DNA from 2 places in the Enterobacter cloacae complex sp. HYC042_NIDB genome. Region 1 is predicted to be linked to the other one. Evidence: predicted binding sites of a transcription regulator. Region 1 holds the regulator's gene; the other holds the start of a gene.
The links. The regulator PhoB, encoded in region 1, activates phosphate uptake and scavenging genes when phosphate is short. The targets are predictions, from matches to a motif close to CTGTCATAAAACTGNCNNAT.
Positions count from the first base shown of each region.

Region 1 (5,642 bases):
TGCTGGCGGATCTCGCCCTGATGCGTGGTGTTCTCACGAAGCCGTTGCGCCAGCTGCTGCAGCTGGCTTTGCAGGGTAGACGCATCCGCGTCAAGTTCTTCCGGGCGCAGCGCAAGGTGCGCCTGCAGCTGCTGATTAGCCTGGCCGGAAAGGGCCGCGGCCTGCTGTATCTGGTTTTCCAGCGACTGTTTCAGCTGTTCGAGGCGGCGAATAGCATCGTCATCCAGCAGCGCGGCAAGGAACGCATCCCGATCGGCAAAACAGCTTGCGGAGAGCGCCGCGGTGAACTGCGTCTGCGATTGCTGCAGGCGCTCGCGCTCCAGCGCCTCCTGCTGCTGCAGGGCGGCGAGCTGGCTTTGCAGCGACACGCATTCATTATGGATGTCGCGCCAGTCATCAGGAATGGCCGGCTCAGCCTCTTCGCCGTGTGTTGCCGGAAGCGTGTCGAGCAGCGGCTTCAGCGCGCTCATGCGTTCCTGAAGCACGCCGTGCTGCGTTTGCTTCTCCTGCCAGTGGGCAAATTCCGCTTCGCGGGCATGCAGCCAGTCGGCTTCATTACCCTCTTCGGGAACGCTAAGCGAGAGCGCGAGAAGGGTATGTTCCAGCGCCTGGCGCGTTGCGGTGCGCTGCTGCTGATACTGGCGTTCCTGCGCTTCCTGCTCGTTCAGCTGGTTTTGCAGGTTCAGACGCTGGCTGAGCTGGTAAAGCTGGCGCTCGTAGTGTTCCTGCTCGTTCATCCATGGCGCGATATCCTCCTGAATATTCAAAGCGATATTCAAAGACGCGCACGCCTCCAGCCACGCTTTAGTGAGCGCTTGCTCTTCCTGAGAAAGCATCTGCGCTTCGTCTGTCTCACGCTGGATCTGTTGAGCCAGGGCATTAACCTGTCCCAGTACCAGCAGGCCTTCCTCCTTAAGCGCGGCGACCTCTTTTTCGAGCGCATCACGGCGACGCTGGTTATCCGTCAGCTCAAGCGACCGGTAGGTCTCCACGGCAGGATGCTCGTGGGAGCCGCACAGCGGGCAGGGTTTGCCTGCCTCAAGCCGTGAGCGATAGCTTTCCAGATTTTTAATCGTCGCTTCGCGTTCGCACAGGGCTTTCAGGTCCAGATAGTGCTGCTGTTTCTCTTTGTACTGCTGGCGGCGCAGCGCCAGGATTTCATTGAGCTTGCTCTGCTCCGCCTGGGCTTTCTGCACGCTTTCACCGTTCTGGCTCAGGCGCTTTTGCAGCGGCTGATAGCGGGCATGCAGCGACGTCAGCTGCTGGCGTAGCGTGCGGGACCGGGACTGCTGCTCCATGGCCGCGCTGACCTCATCCGCCGTCAGCGTCAGCGTATTTTCCGGCATCTCAGCCAGCTTCTGACGTAGCTCAGTCATCCGCGCAGCAAGCGCGACGAGCTGACTTTTGTCACGGTTTAGCTGTGAGAACTGGGCGCGCCAGCCGGCAATTTCCTGGCCCAGCAGGCGATAACGCTCATTCTCCGCCAGCCACTGTCCCAGCGCCGTCAGTTCGGCCTGTAGCCGCTCATGGGTACGCAGGGCAGTATTGCGGATCCGCGCGCGCAGTGCGGTTTTGGTCTGTAAGCGAGTATTTACTTCGTTAATTCGCTGCTGGGTTTGCGTCAGACGTGCGGTTTGCTCCTGCTGATGCTCCCAGAGCGGACGAAGCTGGGCGGCGGGCTGGGCAAGCTGGAGTTTTGCCAGTTCCGGCGCCGCGTTCGCCTGCGCCTGTTGCGCCTGCTGCTGCAGGGCGGCAACGCGCTGCTGCTCCCGCACGAGCTCGTCATGACGCGTAAGCCACTGAAAATCTTTCTGTTGGCTTTGCTGCTGGGCCAGCAGGGTTTTCTCTTCGTCAGTAAGTGCCTGCAAACTTTGCTGCAACTGCTGCTGTTGTTCTTCGCTGAGCAGCACGACGCCCGCCGCCTGCGCCTCGCATTTTTCCAGCACGCTGCGGGCGGCTTTGTGTTTCTCAAACACCATCGCGGAAATCTGGCCGTAGATTTCGGTGCCGGTGAGTTCTTCCAGCAGTTCTGCGCGATCGGCCGGTTTGGCATTCAGGAAGGCGGCAAATTGCCCCTGCGAGAGCAGCATTGAACGGGTAAAACGGCCGTAGTCCAGCCCGGTGAGCGCCGCGGTTTGCTCCAGTTTATCCGACACCTTATCGGCCAGAATCTTGCCATCCTCGCAGCGGGCCAGCTCCACGCGCGGTGCCTGCAAGTTCCCGTCCGGCTGGTTGCGCGCCCGGTTCTGGCTCCAGAATGCGCGATAGGCAACGCCTTTCACCTCAAATTCCACTTCCGCCAGGCACTCGGCGGTATCGCGCGTCATCAGATCGTTTTGCGCCTGAGAGACCTTATTCAGGCGCGGGGTTTCGTGGTAGAGCGCCAGGCAGATGGCATCGAGCAGGGTGGTTTTACCCGCGCCGGTTGCGCCAGTGATGGCAAACAGGCCGTTGCTGGCAAAAGGCTCCGCGGTGAAGTCAATTTTCCACTCGCCCTTGAGGGAGTTGAGATTTTTCAGGCGCAGGCTCAGAATTTTCATGCGTTTTCTTCCTCGTCATTGAGGGCGTGCAGAGTATGGCTGAACAGCTCGTTGAGCCTGACGCGCTTTGCATCATCGATCTCTTCCTGCGACAGTCGGCGCTCGAACACCTCTTCTACGCGCAGTTCGCTAAGCGTTTCGCGCTGGGCGCCGAGCAGAATTTTCTCGCGCTGCTCGCGGCTGCGGCGCACCAGCAGCACCTCAACCGGCAACTCTTCGGTCAGCGACTGAATTTTCCGCTGCATAGCGTGCAGGTAGTCATCGGTGGTGATTTCAATACCCAGCCAGACGGGCGGGTTAAGCTCAGCGCCGCGCCACTGCTCAAGCTGGGCGGTGATGGCAGCCAGATCGCCCTTCAGCACCGCCAGCGGCTGGGTGACCGGCACTTCCAGCGTCTCGACGGCGCTGAGTTTGCCCTCATCAAAGCTCACCAGATGCACGGATTTGGCTTTTCCGGTTTCATCGAAGCTGAGCGAAATAGGGGAGCCACAATAGCGGATATGCTCGCAGCCGCCGATGACCTGGGCGCGGTGAATGTGCCCGAGCGCGATGTAGTCCGCGGGCGGGAAGTTTTGCGCCGGAAAGGCGTCCAGCGTACCGATATAGATCTCGCGGACCGCGTCACTTTTGCTGGCCCCGACGGTAGTGAGGTGCCCGGTGGCAATGACCGGAATGGCCTGTTCACCGCGCAGGGCACAGGCTTCCGCGTGCTGCTGGTGATAGTAGTCGGTGATGGCCTGCAATAAATGCTGCTGCTTTTCCGCGCCCGACAGTCCCGCCTGGCTGTGCACGATGTCGCGTGGACGTAAAAAGGGAATCGGGCAAAGTACCGCGCCCGGCGACCCGTCGCGTTTTTTCAGGATCTGCGGCGCGTGCCCGGCGCTGGCGACCACGGTGGTATTGAGAAACGCCAGGATGTCGCGGGATTCATTGAGCGTGGCGACGGAGTCATGGTTTCCGGCGACAATCACCAGATGACAGCCGGTCTGCTGCAGGTTCACCACGAAGCGGTTATACAGTTCACGCGCATAGCTCGGCGGCGAACCGGTATCAAAGATGTCACCCGCCACAATAATGGCATCCACCTCGTGCGCCTGGGCCGTTTCCAGAAGCCAGTTCAGGAACGCTTCATGTTCAGCCGCACGGCTTTTGCTGTAAAAATTTTGACCCAGATGCCAGTCCGAGGTGTGAAGTATGCGCATAGGAGATCCGTGGCGAAAAACGATGCGGGCGATTATAAACTGTCAGGGAAAGGAAAATAACCGCTGTAATAAAACAACAGTTTGCCATTTATAGTGGTACTGTTTTTCATAAATCTGTCATAAATCTGACGCATAATGGCGCCGCATTACAAACTTGTAACTTAAATAAGATAAGACAGGGCAAAGTATGGCGAGACGTATTCTGGTCGTAGAAGATGAAGCTCCAATTCGTGAAATGGTGTGCTTCGTGCTCGAGCAAAATGGCTTCCAGCCGGTTGAAGCGGAAGATTATGACAGCGCGGTGAACCAGCTGAATGAACCCTGGCCCGATCTGATTCTGCTTGACTGGATGTTGCCCGGCGGCTCCGGACTGCAGTTTATCAAACATCTGAAGCGTGAAGCGCTGACCCGCGACATCCCGGTGGTGATGCTCACGGCGCGCGGAGAGGAAGAGGATCGCGTGCGCGGTCTGGAGACCGGCGCGGACGATTACATTACCAAGCCTTTCTCCCCGAAAGAGCTGGTTGCCCGCATTAAGGCCGTCATGCGCCGTATTTCCCCGATGGCGGTGGAAGAGGTGATCGAGATGCAGGGCCTCAGCCTTGACCCAACGTCACACCGCGTGATGACCGGCGAAAATCCCCTCGACATGGGGCCTACCGAATTTAAACTCCTGCACTTCTTTATGACCCATCCGGAACGCGTTTACAGCCGCGAGCAGTTGCTGAATAACGTCTGGGGAACTAACGTGTATGTCGAAGACCGGACGGTTGACGTACATATCCGCCGCCTGCGAAAAGCGCTGGAACTGAGCGGCCACGATCGCATGGTACAGACGGTCCGCGGCACGGGTTATCGTTTCTCGACCCGTTTCTGAATAATGACAGGAGTGTGACGCGTGCTGGAACGTCTGTCATGGAAAAGGCTCGTCTTTGAACTGATCTTATGCTGTATTCCGGCCCTTCTTCTGGGGGCCTTACTTGGGCATCTGCCGTGGTTTCTGCTGGCGGCGGTCACCGGGCTGTTAGCCTGGCATTTCTGGAACCTGCTGCGTCTCTCCTGGTGGCTGTGGGTGGACCGCAGTATGACCCCGCCGCCGGGAAGCGGCAGCTGGGAGCCGCTGCTGTACGGCCTGCACCAGATGCAGATGCGTAATAAAAAGCGTCGCCGCGAGCTGGGAAGCCTGATCAAACGCTTTCGCAGCGGCGCAGAGTCGCTGCCGGATGCGGTGATCCTGACGACAGAAGAAGGAACTATTTTCTGGTGTAACGGGCTTGCGCAACAGCTGCTGGGCCTGCGCTGGCCGGACGACAATGGTCAGAATATCCTTAACCTTCTGCGTTATCCCGAGTTCACGCTGTATCTGAAAAAGCGTGATTTCACCCGTCCCCACAATCTGAAGCTGAATAACGGTCGCCATCTGGAAATCCGCGTGATGCCCTACAGCGATCGCCAGTGGCTGATGGTGGCGCGCGACGTCACCCAGATGCACCAGCTGGAAGGGGCGCGTCGTAACTTCTTCGCCAACGTCAGCCACGAACTACGCACCCCGTTGACCGTGCTGCAGGGCTACCTGGAGATGATGCAGGAGCAAACCCTGGAAGGCGCGCCGCGTGAAAAAGCGCTGCATACGATGCGCGAGCAAACGCACCGTATGGAAGGGCTGGTGAAGCAGCTGCTGACGCTGTCAAAGATTGAAGCGGCGCCTTCTCTTGCGCTGAATGACACCATTGATGTGCCAATGATGCTGCGCGTCGTCGAGCGTGAAGCGCAGACGTTAAGCCATAAAAAACATCAGCTGACCTTTGACGTCGACAACACGCTGAAGGTGCTGGGCAGCGAGGATGAACTGCGTAGCGCCATCTCCAACCTGGTGTACAACGCGGTAAACCATACGCCG
Region 1 covers NZ_CP109650.1:1,234,787-1,240,428, forward strand. Annotated here, with positions in the region: gene sbcC (exonuclease subunit SbcC) at 1-2,540, opposite strand, end outside; gene sbcD (exonuclease subunit SbcD) at 2,537-3,742, opposite strand; gene phoB (phosphate response regulator transcription factor PhoB) at 3,930-4,619, shown strand; gene phoR (phosphate regulon sensor histidine kinase PhoR) at 4,641-5,642, shown strand, end outside.

Region 2 (5,642 bases), 430 kb from region 1:
AGCCCCAGCAGGATCTGCTTGCGCAGCGAGGGGCAGCGCTGACGGGGTTCATTCAGCGCCAGTGCCTGCGGTTGGCTGCGCACAAGATGCGAGCCGATCCACAGCAGGTACAGCGCCCCGCATACCTCGATAAGCGTAAACAGCCACGTAAACTGGCGCAGCGCGCTCCAGCCGATAATCACCAGAACAATATAGAGCGCGTTACCCGCGGCGATGCCGACGCACAGCCCGGCGCTGCCGCGCAGCCGATAGCGCGCCGCGTAGCCCACAAGCAGGAAAAAATCCGGACCCGGGCTCAACAGCGCAACAAAATGCGCCAGCACCAGAGCGAGAAAAGCGGAAGGGAAGAACAGTTCCATAGCGACCTCAGTTAACCATCTGAGGACAGGCTACGGCGCTGCAGAACCTATTTATTGTCTGATATTGATCGGCCCGTGGCGTACTGGCGCGGCGTGGCGGCGGTATAGCTGACGAAGGTCTTATGAAAATGGCTCTGGTCGGCAAAGCCGCTCTGGTAGCCGACGTCGGCGATGTCGTCCCCGGCACGTAGCCGCGCTTTGGCGAACTCCACGCGGGAGATGTTGAGGAAGCTGCCCGGCGTCAGGCCGGTGTCCTGCCGGAAGGTGCGGATCAGCGTCTCCTTGCGCAGCGAGAAGCGTTGGGCAAGTTCGTCGAGAGAGGGCGGGCTGGTGAGATTGGAAAGAAACGCCTCCTGAACCTGCTGGCTGGTTGGGCGAAGCGCGTCTGCGTTATCCACGCAGCGGGGAAGGGCAGAAAGCAGCGCTTCCACGGACGCTGGAGACATTGTCTTAACGACGTCCAGGTAATGGGCAAACAGGGCAGGGTTACGAATCACCTGTAGCGCCAGAGGAAGATCGGTGTCGATATAGAGCATATGGTAGCTGCGCGGCTGCCCGTCGACGGGGTTGCAGCTGTGCGGCACATAAGCCGGGATCGCAATGAGGTCCCCGGGATGAAGAATGTACTCTTGGTCATGGCACACGCAGCAGGTCTGGCCCTCAACAATCGCGCCGATGGAGAGTTGAGGGTGACAGTGGCGTTTGTACGCCTGCGTGCTCTGCCAGGTGCTGCGCAGCTCAAGGCCCCTGGCGCGGTGAAAAGTCTGGCGAACGTGTCGGGTATCGGTCATGGAAACTCCTTCTGGACGTTTTTTATACCACGTCAGCGAACCGTCCGGCACTGCTTAACTCAGAACCTTCCGGATATACCCAACTTTACGTCCACAGCCAGTCATGTTGACTACCCTTAATACCCTAAGCGGTAAAACATGGAGATTCGATATGGCTTATCAGACAGTAAATCCTGCCACTAACCAGCTCATCAAAGAATACCCCTCACATACCGACGCGGATATCGAAGCGGCGCTCAAGGCGGCCGATGCGCTTTACCATTCGGAATGGGCGAAAGGCGACATCAGCCAGCGCCTGCCGGTGCTGCATAAGCTTGCCGACCTGATCGACGAGCGCGTGGAGGATCTGGCCAAAATCGCCAGCCAGGAGATGGGTAAGCTCATCGAACAGAGCCGCGGCGAGGTGAAGCTTTGTGCGCAGATCGCCCGCTACTACGCCGACAACGCGAAGCAGTTCCTCGCCCCGGTGAAGTACGACTCTGAACTTGGGGAAGCGTGGGTGGAGCATCACCCCATCGGCGTGCTGATGGCCGTCGAGCCGTGGAACTTCCCGTACTACCAGCTGATGCGCGTCCTGGCACCAAACCTGGCGGCGGGTAACCCCGTTATCGCCAAGCATGCCAGCATCGTGCCGCACTGCGCCGAGACCTTTGCACATCTGGTGCGCGAGGCGGGCGCGCCGGAAGGGGCGTGGACGAACCTGTTTATCTCGTCGGAACAGGTGGCGAATATCATCGCAGACGATCGCGTGCAGGGCGCAGCGCTAACCGGCTCCGAAAAGGCGGGCAGCGTGGTGGCCGCGCAGGCGGCGAAGCACATTAAGAAATCGACCCTCGAACTGGGCGGTAACGACGTCTTTGTGGTGCTGGACGACGCGGACCTGGATAAAGCGGTTAAGATTGGCGTGAATGCGCGGCTCAACAACGCAGGGCAGGTTTGTACCGCGGCGAAGCGCTTTATCCTGCATGAAAAGATTGCGGATGCCTTCCTCAGCAAATTTACCGAGGCGTTTAAGCAGGTGAAGATTGGCGATCCGCTGGACGAGAGCACCACGCTGGGGCCGCTCTCTTCCAAAGATGCGCTGGAAACGCTGACCAAACAGGTTAACGAGGCGGTGAAAAACGGTGCCACGCTGCACTATGGCGGCAAGCCGGTGCAGCGCGACGGGAGCTTCTTCGAACCGACGATCCTGACGAATATATCGCGTGAGAACCCGGCGTACTTCGAAGAGTTTTTCGGCCCGGTGGCGCAGATGTACGTGGTGAAAAACGACGACGAGGCGGTCGCGCTGGCGAACGACTCCCACTACGGCCTGGGCGGGGCGGTGTTCAGCCAGGACATCGAGCGCGCGAAGAAAATGGCGTCGCGGATCGAGACCGGGATGGTGTACATCAACTGGCTCACCGATACCGCAGCAGAGCTGCCGTTCGGCGGCGTGAAGCGTTCCGGCTACGGACGCGAGCTGTCGGATCTGGGGATCAAAGAGTTTGTGAACCAGAAGCTGGTGGTGGTGCGTAAGTAAGAGGTAATAAAAAAACCTGCCGGTTGGCAGGTTTTTTTAGTTGATTACTGTACTTCGATCTTGTCCCAGCCGCTTTTGAACATGCAGCTGTCGACTAACGTATCCCGGCGATATTCATTCGCGTCTTCAACCGTGTAGCTCGTGGAAATATCCTTTTTCTTGTTCTTTTTGTCCGTTTTTTCCGAGCTCGAACCGGTCACCACGTTATCCGGAGGCAGATCGATCAGGGCCTGCGCTTCGCATTCCGTAAGCTTTTTATTCATCTCAGCGTCGCTCACGCCCGGTTTTACCCATTTGTACTGGACGCAGCCGGTGAGCATCAGCGTGAGGCTCAGAACGCAAAGCGCGGTAATGCGGTGTTTCATCAGAAGCTAACTCCACCGCCGACATATGCGCCATCAATCAGGGTGTGGTTTGGACGACCATCTTTGCCGTCAACGCTCACGTGGCGGTAGCCTACTTTCAGCGTAACCGGTTTGATTGGGGTCCAGCTTACGCCGCCGTTAGCTTCAACGTAGTTTTTCACGCTGTTGTTCAGGCCTTCTGGTGCCGCATAGCCTTCGCCATAGACGTGGATGCTGTCGGTCAGCGCAACGTTTACGCCGCCGCCAATCGGGAAGGCCACGCCGTTATCGCCTTTTTTCGGGCCGATGTAGATGGCTTTTGCACCCGCATTCAGCATCACCGGGCCCACTTCCAGGTTGTAGCCTGCGCCCACGCCACCGGTCTGGGTACCGTCGTCGGTGTTTTTCAGCCAGTTACTTTCGAGATAAACACCGGATGAGGATTTGCCCATTTCCAGGTTGAGGTTGGTAAAGTTTTTACCCTGCTCAATGCTGCCGCCCATTGCCAGTGCGGAACCCGAGATGGCGGTCAGTGCAGAAAGAAGAAGAATGTTCAGTTTTTTCATGTTTCGTGCCTCATCATCAAATTAATCTGGGAGCACCTTAACAAGCGATGTTTATGACTGCAAATGTGATGCAAATCGACTTTTCATGCTGTAATTGTTAATTCTTTTATCTTTATTTGTAACGCTTAAGTTGGGTTGTCGGCGTGTCAACGCGCAAATTTCAGGTGTTGAGGAACAGTTTAATTTTTTGACTAAACGAAATCTGAACGAGGCAGGGATAGTGATTTGAGATGCATTAATTGCGCTTCTAATAATTTCCAATTCCATTTCTAAAATCACATAAAAAAACAAATTTTTACATTTTTATGGTCATTATTCGTTCAGATGCCCGACCACGTTTCCTTTCCATGTCATTTTTCTGACACGTTTGTTCATTACGTTGTGGGCTTCACTTTCCGGATGCTAACAATATGAAAAGAAAAATCATTCCTGTGCTTATCGGCTGTACGCTCTCTTTCTCTGGCCTGGCGGCGCAGCCCACGGCTGAGCGCTATGTTGTCAGCTTCCCTGACGGCTCACACGTGAAATACAGCGGCGCGTTTGCCGGTGCGTTTCCGAATGGACTCCCGGTAGGGATTGGCTCCGGCCTGCTGTTTACGGGCAAGCAGGGCGATGCTCTGACCTTCGCGACCGTGACCGATCGCGGTCCCAACGCCGATGCGCCCAAAATGGGTAAAAACGAAGCCAAAATTTTTGTCACGCCGGATTTCGCGCCGCTGCTGATGACCATTCGCGTTCAGAACGGCAAAGCGGAGGCAACGGATGCCCGCCCGCTGCATGATGATAAAGGCGAGATTAACGGCCTGCCGCTGCAAAGCGGCGTGATTGGAGCCACCAACGAGGTGGCGTTCAGCGATACCCTCAAAATTCTGAAGGGTGACAACCGCGGGCTGGACACGGAAGGCATCACCCCGGACGGCAAGGGCGGCTTCTGGCTGTGCGACGAGTATGGCCCGTTCCTGATTAACGTCGACAGCAAAGGGAAAATTCTGGCGATCCACGGGCCGCAGGCGGCGGAAGGGGAAAAATCCATCGCGGGCGGTCTGCCAAATGTTATCAAATGGCGCCAGCCGAACCGGGGCTTTGAAGGCCTGACCCGGATGCCGGACGGGCGGATTATCGCCGCCGTGCAAAGCACGCTGGATATCGACGGTAAGAGCAAAAAGCAGGCGCTGTTTACGCGTCTGGTCAGCTTCGACCCGGCGACCGGGAAAACGGTGATGTACGGCTACCCCATCGACAGCGCGGCCTACAGCAAAAACAACGACGCTAAAATCGGCGACATCGTGGCACTGGACGACCAGCACATCCTGCTGATTGAACAGGGTGAGGATAAAAATGACGCGATGCGTAACCTTATCTACAAGGTGGATCTCAGCAAGGCGAGCGACCTGACCGCTTTCGACAAGCCGGGCGAGTACCCGGAGTTTGATGATGAGAAAACCCTGGCGCAGCGCGGCATTACCCTTGCTGCAAAAACGCAGGTCGTCGATCTGCGCGCGCTGGGCTGGAAACAGGAGAAGGCCGAAGGGCTGGCGCTGATCGACGGCAAACGGCTTGCGGTGGCGAACGATAACGACTTTGGCGTGAAGGTGGCGATGCAGCATCCGGTCGAGGGCAAAAAGCTCAAGGACTATCGGGTTAACGAGGAAGGCAAGCTGACGCTGGATGATAAACCGGTGGAAACCACGCTCAGCGTGAAGCCGCTGAAGAAGCCGGAGTCAGAGAGCGAGCTGTGGATTGTGACGCTGCCGGAGGCGTTGAAATAATTTTACCCATCATCCTTCCCCTCTCCCCACAGGGGAGAGGGGAAGCAAGGCGGTTATTTCTTCAGACCTGCAAACGCTGCTCGGATTTCTTCTTCCGGCAGCTGTATACAATAAACACCATCACGCTGTGCGGCGCTTCATCGCCCCACGGGCGGTCCCAGTCGGCGCTGTACAGGCGCTGTACACCCTGAAACAGCAGGCGGTTCGGCTCGCCGTCGATCCACAGCATGCCTTTGTAGCGCAGCAGCTTGTCGGCAAACGACAGCAGCAGGTTTTCCATTACCCGCGAGA
Region 2 covers NZ_CP109650.1:806,428-812,069, forward strand. Annotated here, with positions in the region: gene OKF39_RS03855 (LysE family translocator) at 1-359, opposite strand, end outside; gene OKF39_RS03860 (AraC family transcriptional regulator) at 407-1,150, opposite strand; gene OKF39_RS03865 (NAD-dependent succinate-semialdehyde dehydrogenase) at 1,302-2,672, shown strand; gene OKF39_RS03870 (hypothetical protein) at 2,717-3,037, opposite strand; gene OKF39_RS03875 (YfaZ family outer membrane protein) at 3,037-3,582, opposite strand; gene OKF39_RS03880 (esterase-like activity of phytase family protein) at 3,993-5,351, shown strand; partial or broken gene yjiA (GTPase) at 5,405-5,642, opposite strand, start outside.
Region 2: the regulator PhoB is predicted to act here: its motif matches at 3,928-3,947, upstream of OKF39_RS03880 (esterase-like activity of phytase family protein).